2 regions of the Streptomyces roseirectus genome follow, and region 2 is predicted to be linked to the other one. Evidence: riboswitches for the same ligand, from Rfam matches in the RefSeq annotation. Region 2 holds a riboswitch; the other holds the start of a gene.
What was found. A riboswitch is a leader RNA that binds a small molecule or an ion and turns the genes downstream of it on or off. The one in region 2 is predicted to bind glycine.
Positions count from the first base shown of each region.

Region 1 (8,747 bases), 4.9 Mb from region 2:
GCTCGCATCCTGCGGCTCCAGCGGGACCACTACCTGCCGCTCAAGGTCATCAGGGAGCACCTGGAGGCCTTGGAGCGCGGCGAGGCCGTGCCGCTGCCGACCGTGGGCAGGCAGCGGGACGGGGAACCGGTTCCCGACCCCTCCGACGCGCCGACTGTCGCCCGTATCGGCCGGGCCGAGCTGCTGGCCGCCGCCGGGATCGACGAGCGGGAGCTGGCCGAGTGGGAGTCCTACGGCCTCGTCGCCCCTCTGGAGGAGGGCGTGTACGACGCCGAGGCGGTCACCGTGGCCGAGTTGGTCCTCGAACTCGGGCGGTTCGGGATCGAGCCGCGCCACCTTCGGGTGATGAAGGCGGCGGCCGACCGGGAGGCCGGGCTCGTCGATCAGGTGGTCGCTCCGCTGCGGCGCCACCGCAACCCCCAGACGCGGGTCCACGCGGAGGCCCGTACCAAGGAGCTCGCCGGGCTCACCGTCCGGCTGCACTCCGCGCTGGTGCAGACCGCGCTCGGGGTGCGGCTGCCCTGACACGGGCGTTCGCCCTGGGCGGATCGGCCGTCAGGCAGGGGCCCGACTACCCAAACGTCCCGGGCACGGCCTAGGGTTGCTGTGTGAACGAGCTCGATGTCGTAGGTGTCCGGGTCGAAATGCCCTCCAACCAACCGATCGTGCTCCTGCGTGAAGTGGGAGGCGACCGCTACCTCCCCATCTGGATCGGGCCGGGGGAGGCGACGGCGATCGCCTTCGCGCAGCAGGGCATGGCTCCCGCCCGGCCGCTGACCCACGACCTGTTCAAGGACGTGCTGGAGGCCGTCGGCCAGGAGCTGACCGAAGTGCGCATCACCGACCTCAGGGAGGGCGTGTTCTACGCCGAGCTGGTCTTCGCCAGCGGTGTCGAGGTCAGCGCCCGCCCGTCCGACGCCATAGCGCTCGCCCTGCGCACCGGTACGCCGATCTTCGGCAGCGACACGGTGCTCGACGACGCGGGCATCGCCATCCCGGACGAGCAGGAGGACGAGGTGGAGAAGTTCCGCGAGTTCCTCGACCAGATCTCGCCCGAGGACTTCGGCACCAGCAACCAGTGATCGGCACGCCGGACACCCGCCGGTTTCGAAGGTGTCTCGGTTCGGCAATTGCCAGCGGCCAGTGAGAGCGTCCTACGGGATCGGCTCAGCGCATTCGGCTAGCCTTTCCCCGCGGTGGGGTACGGGAAACCACTCCCAGGGTGATTATCACTCGGCGTGCCGAGTGTGGCGATCGTTGACGCACCCCTGGTGACTGCCTACCGTCGAGAAGGCAGGTCAAGGACGGAGGTCGGCGTGAGAAGCAGCGGCGACGGTACGGCTGGGGGTGCCCCCGAACGAGGGTTCGGGGGGAGTGGCCCGTACCGGCTTCACGGCAGCGCGGCCGACCACGCTCCGCAGCGCCCGGCGGTGGTGCCGGGCAGCAGCAAGGGGGCGGTGACGATGGCGTCCGAGGAGATCGGCTACCGGGGCCCGACGGCCTGTGCGGCGGCCGGCATCACGTATCGGCAACTGGACTACTGGGCCCGGACCGGGCTCGTCGAGCCCAGTGTGCGGCCCGCCTACGGGTCGGGGACCCAGCGTCTTTACAGCTTCCGGGACGTCGTCGTCCTGAAGATCGTGAAGCGCTTCCTCGACACCGGTGTGTCGCTGCAGAACATTCGCGGCGCGGTGCGGCATCTGAGGGACAGCGGGTTCCGTGATCTGGAGCGGATGACGCTGATGAGCGACGGCGCGACGGTGTACGAGTGCACCTCGCCGGACGAGGTCCACGCGCTGCTCCAGGGCGGGCAGGGGGTCTTCGGGATCGCCGTGGGCGTCGTGTGGCGGGACGTGGAGAGCGCGTTGTCCGAGCTGCACGGCGAGCGGGTCGACACCGGCGAGACGCTGATCGGGCACAACCCGACGGACGAGCTGGCGAGACGGCGGCATCGGGCGGTCTGAGGCGGTCTGAGGCACGCTGGGGCGGGTGTTTCGGGGTGTGCCGTCCGGGCCGTTGTCAGTGGCGTGGTGCAGCATCGGAGATGTGAGAAACGCGCCGACGGTCCTGCACCTCGACATGGACGCCTTCTTCGCCTCGGTGGAGCAGGCGGCCAAGCCGAGTCTGCGCGGGAAGGCCGTCGTGGTGGGCGGGCTCGGGCCGCGCGGGGTGGTGGCCACCGCGTCGTACGAGGCGCGGGTGTTCGGGGTGCACTCGGCGATGCCCATGGCACAGGCGCGCAGGCTGGCACCCAACGCCGCGTACCTCACACCGCGCTTCGGGGTCTACCGGGCGATCAGCGAGCAGGTGATGGGGCTGCTGCGGGCCCTGTCGCCGCTGGTGGAGCCGCTGAGCCTGGACGAGGCATTTGTGGACCTGGAGGCCGAGGGGGCGGCTTGGGACCGGGCGTCGGCCGAGGCGACGGGCAGCAGGCTGCGGGCGGACATACGGGCGGTCACGGGGCTGACCGGGTCGGTGGGGCTCGCCGCGTCCAAGATGCTCGCGAAGATCGCCTCCGAACGCGCCAAGCCGGACGGCCTGGTCCTGATCGAGCCGGGCACCGAGCGGGCGCTGCTCGGGCCGATGACGGTGCGCACGCTCCCCGGGGTCGGGCCGGCCACCGGGGACCACCTGCGGCGGGCCGGGATCACCACGGTCGACGAGATCGTCGAGGCCGGTGAGGACGAACTCGTCCGGCTGCTCGGCAAGGCGCACGGACACGGGCTGTACGCGATGGCGCTGGCGCGCGACGAGCGGCCCGTGGTGGCCGAGCGGGAGACCAAGTCGGTGTCCGTGGAGGACACCTACGACGTCGACATCCATGACCGGCTGCGGGTCGGGTTCGAGGTGCGGCGGCTCGCGGACCGGTGTGTGAGCCGGCTGCGGGCGGCCGGGCTGTCGGGGCGGACGATCGTGCTGAAGGTGCGGCGCTACGACTTCTCGACGCTGACCCGGTCCGAGACGCTGCGCGGGCCCACGGACGACCCCGCGGTGGTGCGGGAGGCGGCGGCGCGGCTGCTGGAGTCCGTGGACACCACGGGCGGGGTGCGGCTGCTGGGCGTCGGTGTGTCGGGGCTGGCGGACTTCACGCAGGAGGACCTGTTCGCGCAGGCCGCGGAGGAGATACGGGACGAGGAGGAGGTCGTGGAGGCGCCCGGGGAGGAGCCGGCCGACGTGGTGCCCGCCGAGCACCGGTGGCGGCCGGGGCAGGACGTGCGGCACGCCGAGTTCGGGCACGGGTGGGTGCAGGGCAGCGGGGTCGGGCGGGTGACCGTACGGTTCGAGACACCGGCGGACACCGTGCCGGGGCGGGTGCGGACGTTCCGGGTGGACGATGCCGGACTGGAGCCGGCGGAGGCGCTGCCGCTGGTGCCGGGGGAGGCGTGTGTCCAGGGCCTGTGCGGTACGTGAGCCTGAGAGATTCCGGAGCCTGGGCCTGGGGCGGGGGCTGGTGTTCAGGGGGTCGGGTCGTCGCCCGCGATGGTGCCGAAGTCGCGGTCCTCCGGTGGGGTGGGGGCGACGGTGTCCATGCCGTAGTGGTGGTAGAGCTGGAGTTCCTGGGCGGGGGAGAGGTGGCGGCCGACGCCGAAGTCGGGGGCGTCCTTGATGAGGGCGCGGTCGTAGGGGACGTGGAGGGTGCCTTCGACGAGTTCGCTGGTCTCCAGGGGGACGAAGGCGTCGCGGGTGAAGATGCCGGTCCTTATCGCGGCCCACTCGGGGACGCCGGTCGCGTCGTCGAGGTAGACCTCGTCGATCGTGCCGATCTTCGCGCCGTTGCGGTCGTACGCCTTGCGGCCGATCAGGTGGCGCGGATCGATGTCGGTCTGCACGGGCCCTCCAGTGGTCGCAAGTCGGCTGAGATTCGTCGTAAGGACTACAAAAGAACAGAACTGGTCGCGGGGCCACTCGAAGAAGGCGCCGTTGACCTCGCTGGTAGGCTGGAAATGGCTGTCGACCCTGTGCGGGAGAGTCCTCCGGAACATCGGGGGCGCCGAAGGAGCAACTCCTCCCCGGAATCTCTCAGGCTCACGTACCGCATGGACGAGGTCACTCTGGAAAGCAGAGCGGGTGTCGACGGCGTCCGCTCTCACCGACGGTGAAAGCCGGGCGCTCTCGGGCGGCCGGTGAAGCTCTCAGGTTGAGATGACAGAGGGGGAGGCCGTCCGGGCACCCCACAGCCGTGGTGCCCCCGAAGGTCGTCTTGGACCAGGAGGCCCCCCATGACAGCCCCCCGTACGCCGCTCCACGTCCTGGAACAGGGCGTTCCCTTCGAACAGCGCCATATCGGGCCCGACCGGGAGGCCCAGGACAAGATGCTCGCGCAGGTCGGCTACGGCTCGCTGGACGAGCTGACCGCCGCCGCCGTGCCGGACGCCATCAAGAACGTCGCCGCGCTCGCGCTGCCCGGGGCGCGGACCGAGGCCGAGGTGCTGGCCGAGCTGCGGGAGCTGGCCGGCCGCAACCAGGTGCTCGGATCGATGATCGGGCTCGGGTACCACGGGACGTTCACGCCGCCCGTGATCCTGCGCAACGTGATGGAGAACCCGGCCTGGTACACCGCGTACACGCCGTACCAGCCGGAGATCTCTCAAGGGCGGCTCGAAGCGCTGCTCAACTTCCAGACGATGGTGGCCGACCTGACCGGGCTGCCGACGTCCGGGGCCTCGCTGCTCGACGAGGGCACCGCCGCCGCCGAGGCGATGGCGCTGTCGCTGCGGATGGGCAAGAACAAGAAGGGGCTCTTCCTCGTCGACGCGGACGCGCTCCCGCAGACCGTCGCCGTGATCCGGACGCGGGCCGAGCCGACGGGTGTCGAGGTCGTCGTCGCCGATCTCGGCGAGGGGATTCCGGCCGAGGTCGCCGGGCGGGAGATCAACGGGGTGCTGGTCCAGTACCCGGGCGCCTCCGGCGTCGTCCGCGATCTCAAGCCGCTGATCGAACAGGCGCATGAGCTGGGCGCGTTGGTCACCGTGGCCGCCGATCTGCTCGCGTTGACGTTGCTGACGTCGCCCGGGGAGCTGGGGGCGGACATCGCCGTCGGGACCACGCAGCGGTTCGGGGTGCCGATGGGGTTCGGGGGGCCGCACGCCGGATACATGGCCGTGCACGAGAAGTTCGCGCGGAGTCTGCCCGGACGGCTCGTCGGGGTGTCCGTCGACGTGGACGGGAACCGGGCGTACCGGCTGGCGCTCCAGACGCGTGAGCAGCACATCCGGCGGGAGAAGGCGACCAGCAACATCTGTACGGCGCAGGTGCTGCTCGCGGTGATGGCCGGGATGTACGCCGTCTACCACGGGCCCGAGGGGCTGCGGCAGATCGCCTGGAAGACGCACCGGTACGCCACCGTCCTCGCGGAGGGGCTGCGCGGCGGGGGCGTCGAGATCGTCCACCGTTCCTACTTCGACACGGTGCTGGTGCGGGTGCCCGGGGACGCGGCTCGGGTTGTCGACGTCGCTCGGGACGGTGGGGTGAACCTGCGGCTCGTCGACGGTGACCATGTGTCCATCGCCTGCGACGAGACCACCACGCGGGAGCAACTGGCCGTCGTGTGGCGGGCGTTCGGGGTCGACGGGGACGTGGACGCGCTCGACGCGGGCGCCGGGGAGGTGCTGGGCGACGAGGTGCTGCGGCGGGACGAGATCCTGACGCACCCCGTGTTCCACCAGCACCGGTCCGAGACCGCGATGCTGCGGTACCTGCGCAAGCTCGCCGACCGGGACTACGCGCTCGACCGGGGGATGATTCCGCTCGGGTCGTGCACGATGAAGCTCAACGCGACGACCGAGATGGAGCCGGTGACCTGGCCCGAGTTCGGGCAGCTGCACCCCTTCGCGCCGATCGAGCAGGCCGGCGGGTACCTCACGCTCATCCGGGAGCTGGAGGAGCGGCTGGCCGAGGTCACCGGGTACGACAAGGTGTCGCTGCAGCCGAACGCCGGGTCGCAGGGGGAGTTGGCGGGGCTGCTCGCCGTCCGGGCGTACCACCGGGCCAACGGGGACCTCCAGCGGACCGTGTGTCTGATTCCGTCGTCGGCGCACGGGACCAACGCGGCGAGCGCGGTGATGGCCGGGATGAAGGTCGTCGTCGTCAAGACCTCCGAGGACGGGGAGGTCGACGTCGAGGATCTGCGGGGGAAGATCGGGCAGTACCGGGACGAGCTCGCGGTGCTGATGATCACGTATCCGTCGACGCACGGGGTGTTCGAGGAGCACGTGGGGGAGATCTGCGGGCTGGTGCACGAGGCCGGCGGGCAGGTCTACGTCGACGGGGCGAATCTGAACGCGCTCGTCGGGCTGGCCAAGCCCGGTCACTTCGGCGGGGACGTGTCGCACCTGAACCTGCACAAGACGTTCTGCATTCCGCACGGCGGGGGTGGGCCGGGGGTCGGGCCCGTGGCCGTGCGGGCCCATCTCGCGCCCTATCTGCCCAACCACCCCTTGCAGAGCGAGGCCGGGCCGGACACCGGCGTCGGGCCGGTCTCCGCGGCGCCCTGGGGGTCCGCCGGGATCCTGCCGATCTCCTGGGCCTATGTGCGGCTCATGGGCGGGGACGGGCTCAAGCGGGCCACCCAGGTCGCGGTGCTCTCCGCGAACTACGTCGCCAAGCGGCTTGAGCCGCACTACCCCGTGCTCTACACCGGGCCCGGGGGGCTTGTCGCGCACGAGTGCATCATCGATCTCCGGCCGCTGACCAAGGCGACAGGGGTGAGTGTGGACGATGTGGCCAAGCGGCTCATCGACTACGGGTTCCACGCGCCGACCATGTCGTTCCCGGTGGCCGGGACGCTCATGATCGAGCCGACCGAGTCTGAGGATCTTGCCGAGCTGGATCGGTTCTGTGCGGCGATGATCGCTATTCGGGGGGAGATCGAGAAGGTCGGGAACGGGGAGTGGAGTGGGGATGACAATCCGTTGCGCAATGCTCCGCATACGGCTGCCGCGGTGAGTGGGGAGTGGGAGCACGGCTATTCTCGGGAGACGGCTGTGTTTCCCGGTGGGGGGTCTGTCGCCGATAAGTACTGGCCGCCGGTTCGGCGGATCGACCAGGCGTTCGGGGACCGGAATCTGGTGTGTTCGTGCCCGCCGTTGGAGGCTTACGAGGCGTGAATGAGTGAGGGGCTTCTTGCTCCTGGGCCCTTTCCCTTCGGGGGAGGGGCCCTTTCCTTTTTCTATGCCGGGTAGGCGTGTGTCTGGGTTGCCTTCAGTGAGGCCCAGAGTTCGGTGCCGGGGTGGAGGTTCAGTTCTGCGGCGGCTGCTGTGGTCAGGTCGGCTGTCAGGGGGAGGTCGCCTTTCAGGTCGGCTCTGATCTGGTCGCCGTGGGATTCCATGCCGGCTACCTCGCAGTGCCAGAGGTTTCGGGCGCTGGAGGATTCCGGGCGGGTGCGGTGGAGGGTTACCGCGGAAGGGGGGAATGCTACGAATGTCTCGCCGGTGAGGTGTTCTGCCGTGGTGATTTTCTGGCCTGTGGAGAGGGTTACCTCTGTGCCGGTCGACTTTCCTCTGTAGAGGTTCAGGCCCACTAGTTGGGCTATGTACTCGGTTCTGGGGTGGCGGGCTATTTCTGTGGGGGTGCCCTCCTGGACCGTGCGGCCCTGTTCTATGACCACCAGGCGGTCGGCCAGGACCATCGCGTCCAGGGGGTCGTGGGTGACGATGATGGCCACGGCTTCGAACTCTGCCAAGTGGTGGCGGAGTTGGGCTCTTGTCTCCAGGCGGGTTCTCGCGTCCAGGGCCGCCAGGGGTTCGTCCAGGAGGAGTAGGCGGGGGTTGGTGGCCAGGGCTCTTGCCAGGGCTACGCGTTGGGCTTGGCCGCCGGAGAGGTGGCGGGGTTTCTTGTCGGCGTGGGCCGACAGGTTCATGCGGGTCAGCCAGGATTTCGCGGTGGCTCTGGATTGTTGTTTCGTCGCGCCTTGGCATCTTGGGCCGAAGGCGATGTTGTCCAGGGCGGTGAGGTGGGGGAAGAGGAGGTAGTCCTGGAATACGACGCCTACCGGGCGGGATTCCGGGGGGATGTTTTCGAGGGGGTGGCCGTCCAGGTGGAGGTGGCCGGTGGTGAGGGGGAGCAGGCCGGCGAGGGCTCTCAGGGCGGTGGTTTTGCCTGCGCCGTTGGGGCCTAGGAGGGCCAGTACTTCGCCGGGGGTGGCTTTGAGGGTGATGTCCAGGTGGAAGGTTGGGGGGTGGTGGACTGTCAGGTGGGCGTTCAGGCCGGGGTGGGTGGGCATGGGGTCCTGTGTGCGGGTTGGGGGTGGCCGGGGGTTTCCCACCCGCCCACCCGTGCGGGTTTTGTTGTCGGGTGCGGGTTTTACTTGTGGGGGGTTCGGTTGAGTGGCGGGTGCGGTTTTGTTGTGGCTAGGCGCGCAGTTCCCCGCGCCCCTGGGCGGCGATGGTGGTGCGTTTGTTTTTATGTGCCCTGCGTTTAGTTTGTTGCCGTCAGCCAGTTCTCCCTCAGGGCCGCCAGGACTGCTATGGAGACTGCCAGTAGGACCAGGCTCAGGGCCATTGCTGATTCTGGGTTGTTCTGCAAGGCCAGGTAGACGGCCAACGGCATTGTTTGGGTTTTGCCTGGGAAGTTGCCTGCGAAAGTTATCGTTGCGCCGAATTCGCCCAGGGCTCTTGCCCAGGCGAGGACCGCGCCGGCGGCTATTCCGGGGGCGATCAGGGGGAGGGTGATGCGGCGGAAGGCGGTGAAGCGGGTGGCGCCGAGGGTGGCTGCCGCTTCTTCGTAGCGGGGGTCGGCGGCTCGGAGGG
Region 1 covers NZ_CP060828.1:7,808,399-7,817,145, forward strand. The annotation lists gene ftsR (transcriptional regulator FtsR) at 1-525, shown strand, start outside; gene IAG44_RS33675 (bifunctional nuclease family protein) at 609-1,082, shown strand; gene IAG44_RS33680 (MerR family transcriptional regulator) at 1,317-1,964, shown strand; gene IAG44_RS33685 (DNA polymerase IV) at 2,047-3,411, shown strand; gene IAG44_RS33690 (PRC-barrel domain-containing protein) at 3,456-3,830, opposite strand; glycine riboswitch at 3,953-4,046, shown strand; gene gcvP (aminomethyl-transferring glycine dehydrogenase) at 4,221-7,106, shown strand; gene IAG44_RS33700 (ABC transporter ATP-binding protein) at 7,169-8,221, opposite strand; gene modB (molybdate ABC transporter permease subunit) at 8,416-8,747, opposite strand, start outside.
Region 1: another riboswitch for glycine. It lies ahead of gcvP (aminomethyl-transferring glycine dehydrogenase); the one in region 2 lies ahead of gcvT (glycine cleavage system aminomethyltransferase GcvT).

Region 2 (8,747 bases):
GGGCCCACCGTGTGGGAACTCGAAGGTCCGATGCCGACCGAGAAGAGGTCGAACACAGAGATGGCCACGGGAACTCCAACCAGAAAGGGCGAGGCACGCGCCATCGAGCGCCCCACCGGGAAACAACCTGCTCAACCCGGCACGCGAGCGGCACCGGGTACGGACATGAAGCGATCCGAGCAACTGGCCGGCGAACCAGCCCCCGGACCAGGACGGAAGATACGAAACCACCCCGCACCCAGCATAAAAGCCCCACAGCCCCCACCCCTCACCCGGCCCCGAGAAGCCGGCTCCCCACGCCGCCCAGGCACGACCGGCCGACGCCGACGCCGGACCGAACTGGACGAAGCCCCGCCCCAGCCCAAGAGCCCGCGCGGACAGACCCCCACCCCCGGCCCGGAACCGACCCGGAACGCCCCACCGCCCCGAGCGCAAGCCCCGGCCGGCCGGACCGCCACCCAGCCCACAGACCGGACCACGGAACCGCGCCCCCGAGCAAGAGGACCGCTTGCCGGGGCCGGCACCGGTGCCGGGGAACGGCCGACGGCGCCGAGCCCCGGGCCGGAGGACAAGATCCGCTCCGGGCCGGGCCGGCAAGGCGACAACCGGGTCCGGGCCGTCCGGCCGGGTGCCGCCGGCCCGGCTCGCGGAACAGCCACCCTGTAACCGAACCCGTCGCCCAGCCCCGAGCCGCCGCCCCGGAACCAAGCCGACGCCCTGCCGCCCGGGGCACAGCGCCGAAGCGCCTGCCCGGCCCGGCCGGGAACCGGGCCGGCCCCGTAGCCTGGCGGAACGCGGAGCCGTGTGCCCAGTGAGGTCGGGAGCCGGGCCGCAGTTCCGCCCGCCCGGGGCGCAGCGCCGAAGCGTCTGCTCGGCCCTGCTGGGAACCGAGCCGAACCCGTCGCCCAGCCCCGAGCCGCCGCCCCGGAACCAAGCCGACGCCCTGCCGCCCGGCGCAGCGCCGAAGCGCCTGCCCGGCCCGGCCGGGAACCGGGCCGACCCCGTAGCCTGGCGGAACGCGGAGCCGCGTGCCCAGTGAGGTCGGGAGCCGGGCCGCAGTTCCGCCCGCCCGGGGCGCAGCGCCGAAGCGCCTGCCCGGCCCGGCCGGGAACCGAACCGACGGCCCCGCAGCCCGGCTCACCGCCGAACCGTAACCCCGCCCGCCCGGCTCCGCCGCCGAACGCGGTCCGGCGCAACGCCGGACCGTGGGGCCGCGCCAAGCCCAGCCCCACCCCGCCCGGCAGACCCCGAACGCCCCGGTGAGCCGTTCTACTTGTTCAGGCCGGGGTACAGCGGATGCCGGTCGGCCAGGGCCTTGACGCGGATGCGCAGGGACTCCGCGTCGTAGGACGGCTTCAGGGCCTCAGCGATGACGTCGGCGACCTCGGCGAAGTCCGACGCGTCGAAGCCGCGCGTGGCGAGCGCGGGAGTGCCGATGCGGAGGCCGGAGGTGACCATCGGGGGACGCGGGTCGTCGGGGACGGCGTTGCGGTTGACGGTGATGCCGACCTCGTGGAGCCGGTCCTCGGCCTGCTGCCCGTCGAGCGCGGACTCGCGGAGGTCGACGAGGATGAGGTGGACGTCCGTCCCGCCGGAGAGGACGTTGACGCCCGCCTCACGGGCGTCCGGAGCGGTCAGGCGCTCGGCGAGGATGCGGGCGCCCTCCAGCGTCCGGCGCTGCCGCTCGCGGAACTCCTCGGACGCGGCCACCTTGAAGGACACGGCCTTCGCGGCGATGACGTGCTCCAGCGGACCCCCCTGGAACCCGGGGAAGACGGAGGAGTTGAGCTTCTTCGCGAACGCCTGCTTCGCGAGGATGATCCCGCCCCGGGGCCCGCCGAGCGTCTTGTGCGTCGTGGACGTGACGACGTCCGCGTACGGCACGGGGTTCGCGTGCAGCCCCGCCGCGACGAGCCCGGCGAAGTGCGCCATGTCGACCCACAGGTACGCCCCGACCTCGTCGGCGATCCGCCGGAACGCCGCGAAGTCCAGCTCACGCGGGTACGCGGACCACCCGGCGATGATCACCTTCGGCCGGTGCTCGATGGCCAGCCGCTCCAGCTCGGCCATGTCCACCAGACCGGTCTCGGGGGACACGTGGTAGGCGACGACATTGAACTGTTTGCCGGAGAAGTTCAGCCGCATCCCGTGCGTGAGGTGCCCCCCGTGCGCGAGGTCGAGCCCCAGGATCGTGTCCCCGGGCTGCGCCAGCGCGAACAGCGCGGCCTGGTTCGCGGACGCCCCCGAGTGCGGCTGGACGTTCGCGTACTCCGCGCCGAACAGCTCCTTGACCCGGTCGATGGCGATCTGCTCGGCGACGTCGACGTGCTCACACCCGCCGTAGTACCGGCGCCCCGGATACCCCTCGGCGTACTTGTTCGTGAGAACGGACCCCTGCGCCTCCATGACCGCGAGCGGAGCGAAGTTCTCCGACGCGATCATCTCCAGCGTCGACTGCTGCCGGTTCAGCTCCGCGTCGACGGCGGCGGCGACCTCGGGGTCCAGCTCGTGCAGGGACGTGTTCAGGACAGACATGGGGACGACTCCTCAGCCGGCGGTGTAAGCGGTGTACTCATCGGCGGACAGCAGCTCGCCCGGCTCACCGGCGACCCGCACCTTGAACAGCCAACCGCCCTCGAACGGCTCGGAGTTGACCAGCGACGGGTCCTCGACGACGTCCGGGTTGACGGCGGTGATCTCACCGGAGACCGGCGCGTACAGCTCGCTCACCGACTTCGTCGACTCCAGCTCGCCGCAGGACTCGCCCGCGGTCACGGCGTCACCGACCGCCGGAAGCTGGACGAAGACGACGTCGCCGAGGGCGTTCGCCGCGTGCTCGGTGATCCCGACCGTCGAGACGCCGTCCTCGGCGGCCGAGATCCACTCGTGTTCCTTGCTGTAGCGCAGGTTCTGGGGGTTGCTCATGGCCTGAATTCTCCTGTACGCGGGGGAGTGCTGATGAATAGAGAGCTACGGAAGGGTCACTTCTGGCGCTGGTAGAACGGCAGAGCCACGACCTCGTACGGCTCGTGGCTGCCCCGGATGTCCACCCCGACCCCGGCCGTCCCCGGCGCGGAGTGCGCCGCGTCGACGTACGCCATCGCGATCGGCTTGCCCAGCGTGGGGGAGGGCGCCCCGGACGTCACCTCGCCGATCACCGCGCCGTCCGCGACGACCGCGTACCCGGCGCGCGGCACCCGCCGCCCCTCGGCGACCAGCCCGACCAGCACCCGCGGCGGCTGCTGTGCGGCCAGCTCGGCGGCCTCGGCCAGCGCCGCGCGCCCCACGAAGTCGCCCTCCTTGGCGAACTTCACGACCCGCCCGAGCCCGGCGTCGAAGGGCGTCAGGTCCGTCGACAGCTCGTGCCCGTACAGCGGCATGCCCGCCTCCAGACGCAGCGTGTCCCGGCAGGAGAGCCCGCAGGGCACGAGGCCCGCGTCCGCGCCCTCGGCGGACAGCGCCTCCCACAGCGCCACGGCGTCCGACGGCGCCACGAACAGCTCGAACCCGTCCTCGCCCGTGTACCCGGTGCGCGCGATCAGCGCCCGCACCCCGGCGACGGTCCCCGGCAGCCCGGCGTAGTACTTGAGCCCCTTGAGGTCGGCGTCCGTCAGCGCGCCGACGATCCCGGCCGCCTCCGGCCCCTGGACGGCGATCAGCGCGTACGCGTCCCGGTCGTCGCGCACGAGGGCGTCGAACCCGGCGGCCCGCTCGGTCAGCGCGTCCAGCACGACCTGCGCGTTCGAGGCGTTGGCGACGACCATGAACTCGGTCTCGGCGAGCCGGTAGACGATCAGGTCGTCCAGGATGCCGCCGTCGGCCCGGCAGATCATCGTGTAGCGGGCCCGGCCCACGCCGACGGCCGCGAGGTCGCCGACCAGCGCGTGATTCAGCAGCGCGGCGGCCTGCGGGCCGGTGACGGTGATCTCACCCATGTGCGAGAGGTCGAACAGGCCGGCCTTCGTGCGGACCGCGGTGTGCTCGTCCCGCTCGGAGCCGTAGCGCAGCGGCATGTCCCAGCCGGCGAAGTCGGTCATCGTCGCGCCGAGTGAGCGGTGCAGGGCGTCGAGCGCCGTACGGCGCGGGGAACTGCTGGTCATCGGACGGTCGTCTCCCAGGAGTGACGGGCGAGGAAAGGGCTCCCCGTACGGAACGGGAAGATCCTCCCCATCTGTCATCGGAACCTGAGAGGTTCGCCATGACCCGGACGGGGAACACGGCTTGCACCTTGGGTGGGGCCACCGCAGGCGGCCCGCTTTTCAGATGTGCCTCGCCCGCGCGGTAACGGTGCCTGAGAGATTCAAGGGAGGGACTTGCTCCTTCGGCGCCCCAGCGAAACGGCTGCTGAGGACTCTCCCGCGCGGATTCAAACGGCCGGTATGCAGTTGGCGCGGCCATCATCGCACGTGAACCCCACCCCGCGGCAGGCCGCATCTGTAACCGGCCTGTACCCGTACGCGCATGAAATCGGGAGACAGATTCCATTACCTTCTCTTTACTGTCTATGGGGAGACCCGTACCTGAAAGGTGTGGCCCCAAGGGGAGGACGATCACGGTGAACAGGACCACGGCGTACGCGACGACCTCGGCGCTCACCCTGCCCGCACAGCCCGGCGCCCCGGCCAGGGAGTCGTGCGCCGACCGCCCCGCACCGGTCGTCCGCGACCTGCGCGACCGCGCGGGCCACAGCCCCCACGCCCTCCTCTTCGGCCCCCGCGACCTCGTCGTCGTCACGGGCCTGCCCGGCAGCGGCAAGTCCACGCTGATGCGCCGCGCCGTCCACGGCACCCGCGTCGACTCCCAGGACACCCGCGACCGCTGGGACGAGCGGACGCCGGCGTACCTCCCGTACGCCGTCTACCGCCCCCTCGTCCGCGTCGCCCACTACGCGGGCCTGTGGCGGGCGCTGCGCTCCGGCGAGGGCGTCGTCGTCCACGACTGCGGCACCCAGTCCTGGGTCCGCTCCTGGCTCGCCCGCGCGGCCCGCCGCCGGGGCGGCACGCTCCACCTGCTGCTGCTGGACGTCACCCCGGACACGGCGCTCCAGGGCCAGCGCGAGCGGGGGAGGGGTGTGTCGAAGTACGCGTTCCTGCGCCACCGGCACGCGGCGTCCCGCCTGATCCGCTCGGTGGAGAAGGGCAACCTGCCGGACGGCTGCGGGGCGGCGGTGCTCATGGACCGCCAGGCGGTGGACGTGCTGCGCAGGATCGCGTTCACCGGCTGACCACCGGGCCGGCCCGCGCCCCCTTAAACTCTCCTCTCCAACAGCGGTTCCCAGCAGGCGGTAGACAGAGATGGACTTCCCGGCGGACCTCCCGACCGACTTCCCGGCCCCCGCACACCCCTATCCCCACGGCGGCTGGCCGGGCAACGAACTGGAGGAGGTGCTGTCCGCCTCCCTGGGCGTCCCCTCGGCGGGCGGCCGAATAATCGAGGTCCTGGCCCGCAGCTTCGTCTGGATCCCCCTCCCCAACGGCGGCGGCCCCCGCACCGGCCCGCTGGACCTCCCCACGATCGACATCGCCGGCCAGGTCCACGTCCCCGTGTTCACCTCGGAGGAACAGTTCCGCCAGGTCGCCGGCGCCCACATGTCGTACACGATCGCCCCGGCGGTCGAGTTCGCGCGGGGCCTCCCGCCCCAGGTCGGCATCGCCCTCAACCCCGACGGCGTCGTCGGCGTCCCCCTCCCGCCCCCGGCCGTCGCCGACCTCTGCCGGGCCGGCCGCACCCCCCTCGACGGCACCGCCTCCGGCGCCCGCGTCCGCCTCTTCGAACCGGACTGGCAGGACGACCCCGTGGACTTCCTCGCCGAGGCGTCCAAGGAGTTCGAGGCGACGGGCGTCGTCCTCACCGCCCGCCGCTGCCTCGCGGCGATCGAGACCTCGGCCCCGGTGCTGTTCGTGGGCGTCGAACTCAGCCAGTGGGAGGGCGACGTGAGGGAACGCCCGCTGGACGCCCTGGGCCGGGCGCTCGGCCGCGTCCCGATCCCCTGGCAGGTGAACCTGATCCTCCTGGACGTGGCGGAGGACCCGGTGGGGGTGTGGATGAAGGCGAATGTGCGGCCCTTCCACACCCACGGCAGGTGACCGGCACCCCGCACCCGCCGAACACCCAACCGGCGAACCCCCCGTAGGCGCTTAAGCTTGACCACGACGCAGGGCAACGGCACACACGGGGCAACTCACGAAGGGGCGGTAGAGACGTGGGCGTGAGCGTGAGCGGCACCGCTGCGACCGGCGAGGTCGAGCACATGCTGCGGCAGGTCACGCCTGGCCGCTACGACGCCTACGAGGCACTTCTGCGCGCCCTCTCCACCCCCGCCACCGGCCAGGTCTGGATGCTGCTGTGGCACGGCCAGGCCGGCTCCCCGGACGCCCAGTACGGCTCGATGGAGGTCGACGGCCACGCCTACGCGCCCGCCGTCACCTCCGCCCAGGAGCTCTCCGCGAGCGGCTGGAACCGCTCGTACGAGGTGGTCGACGGCCTCGACGCGGCCCGCACGCTGTACCCGGACCGGCACGGCCTGTGGCTGAACCCGCACGCGCCGGGCGGCGGCGTCGGCGTCCCGTGGGCGGACCTGCGCCGGATCGCGACGGGCCTGGACCGCCAGCCCCCCGGCCCGCTCCGGCTCTCGGACCCGGCGGTGGAGATCCCGCACTTCTACGCCCTGCTCGGCCAGAACGCCCACCGCACCCCGGCGATCCGCTCGCTGCGCCGCGCGTGGGTCCAGCCGGCCCTCGGCCAGCCGTACCTGTCGATCGGCCTGGACGTCTACGACGCGTCCCCGCAGTCCGTGGACGCGGTGCGGGCGATGATGCAGCAGTCCATCGGCGCCGTCCCGGACGGCCTGTCCGTGTCGACGGTCGCGATGACCGACGAGTACGACCCGGTCGTGATGTGGATGCGGGCCAACGCCCGCCCGTTCTACGACCGCGAGGCGCACGCCCCGGCGCAGCAGCAGCCCCCGGTGCGGCAGCAGTCCCCGGCGGCCGGCTACGGCTATCCGGCGACGCCGGGCGCGTACTGAGGCCGGCTGAGATCACGGCCTACGACCACCGCCTACTCACCAGTACCTCCTGACGCTCCGTCATCTCAGGAAACGTGGTCGTTACACCGCCCCCTGTTCATCTCCGCGCGTAGCGCTGAACCCTATCGCGGCGACCTGCACCTTTTGGTCAACTTGCCCTCGTCCGGCGGCCGTTACCTGCTGTTCGGATAACGGAATCCCGCAGTCGGCATCACGGTTGTGCATACTTTCGCCGCCAGACCTGGCGCGTGATCGCGAGCGCGTTGAAGACTCGCCTCCCATAAGACGCGAGTAAGGCCGGTCACCACCGGCGGGAAGGGTCAGTGCACTGTGACCGCACCGATCGAGACCACCGGGTCGGAGGCCGGAGCACAGCCGGAGGCCGTGCTCGCCGGAGCCAAACAGAGTCAGATCGAGGGGCGTTCACTCACCCAGATCGCCTGGACCCGGTTCAAACGCGACAAGCTGGCCGTGGCCGGCGGCATCGTCGTGGTGCTGCTCGTCCTCATGGCGGTGCTCGCCAAGCCCATCGAGGCGATCTTCGGCCTCGACCCCAACGAGTTCAACCAGGACCTCATCGACCCGGCGATGCAGGCCCCGATCGGCGGCTGGGGCGGCATGAGCTGGGACCACCCGCTCGGCGTCGACCCGCAGTACGGCCGCGACATGCTCGCCCGCATCATCGACGGCTCCTGGGTCTCCCTGCTCGTCGCGGGCGGCGCGACCCTCCTGTCCGTGGTCATCGGCACCGTCCTCGGCGTCGTCGCCGGCTACTACGGCGGCTGGGTCGACTCGATCATCAGCCGGCTGATGGACACCTTCCTCGCCTTCCCGCTGCTGCTCTTCGCCATCGCCATCTCCGCCTCCGTGCAGGACGGCTTCTTCGGCCTGAACGGGCTCCCGCTGCGGATCTGCGTGCTGATCTTCGTGATCGGCTTCTTCAGCTGGCCGTACATCGGCCGCATCGTGCGCGCCCAGACGATGACCCTGCGCAAGCGGGAGTTCGTCGAGGCCGCGCACAGCATGGGCGCACGCGGCCCGTACGTCCTGTTCCGGGAACTCCTCCCGAACCTCGTCGCGCCGATCCTCGTCTACTCGACGCTGATCATCCCGACGAACATCCTCTTCGAGGCCAGCCTGAGCTTCCTCGGGGTCGGCATCGCTCCGCCGCAGGCTTCCTGGGGCGGGATGCTCAGCAACGCAGTGGATCTCTACACCGCGGATCCGCAGTACATGTTCGTGCCCGGACTGGCGATCTTCATCACGGTCCTGGCGTTCAACCTGCTGGGTGACGGGCTGCGCGACGCACTCGACCCTCGCAGCAAGTGATCCACTACGACAGAGGGGGCTTTCCTCGGTGAAGACGAGAAAGGTGACCGCCGCGATCGCGTCGGTCCTGGCGATCACGCTGGGCGCTAGCGCCTGCGGCGGCGACAGCGACAGTGGCAGTGGCTCGGCCAAGGGCAAGAAGGACGAGGCGCTGACCTCCATCGTCAACGTCTCGAACAAGAAGGGGGGCACCCTCAGCTTCGAGCACTCCGACGTGGCGGACTCCCTCGACCCCGGCAACACGTACTACGGCTGGGTGCAGAACTTCTCCCGCCTGTACGGCCGTACGCTCACCACGTTCAAGCCGGCCGCCGGCAAGGACGGCCTGACCGTCGTCCCCGACCTGGCCGAGTCGCTGGGCGTGCCGAGCGACGGCGCCAAGACGTGGACG
Region 2 covers NZ_CP060828.1:2,862,723-2,871,469, reverse strand. The annotation lists gene IAG44_RS11730 (L-serine ammonia-lyase) at 1-68, opposite strand, end outside; gene glyA (serine hydroxymethyltransferase) at 1,270-2,535, opposite strand; gene gcvH (glycine cleavage system protein GcvH) at 2,548-2,925, opposite strand; gene gcvT (glycine cleavage system aminomethyltransferase GcvT) at 2,982-4,100, opposite strand; glycine riboswitch at 4,162-4,269, opposite strand; glycine riboswitch at 4,270-4,369, opposite strand; gene IAG44_RS11710 (AAA family ATPase) at 4,556-5,224, shown strand; gene IAG44_RS11705 (enhanced serine sensitivity protein SseB) at 5,295-6,086, shown strand; gene IAG44_RS11700 (enhanced serine sensitivity protein SseB C-terminal domain-containing protein) at 6,209-7,027, shown strand; gene IAG44_RS11695 (ABC transporter permease) at 7,358-8,356, shown strand; gene IAG44_RS11690 (ABC transporter substrate-binding protein) at 8,385-8,747, shown strand, end outside.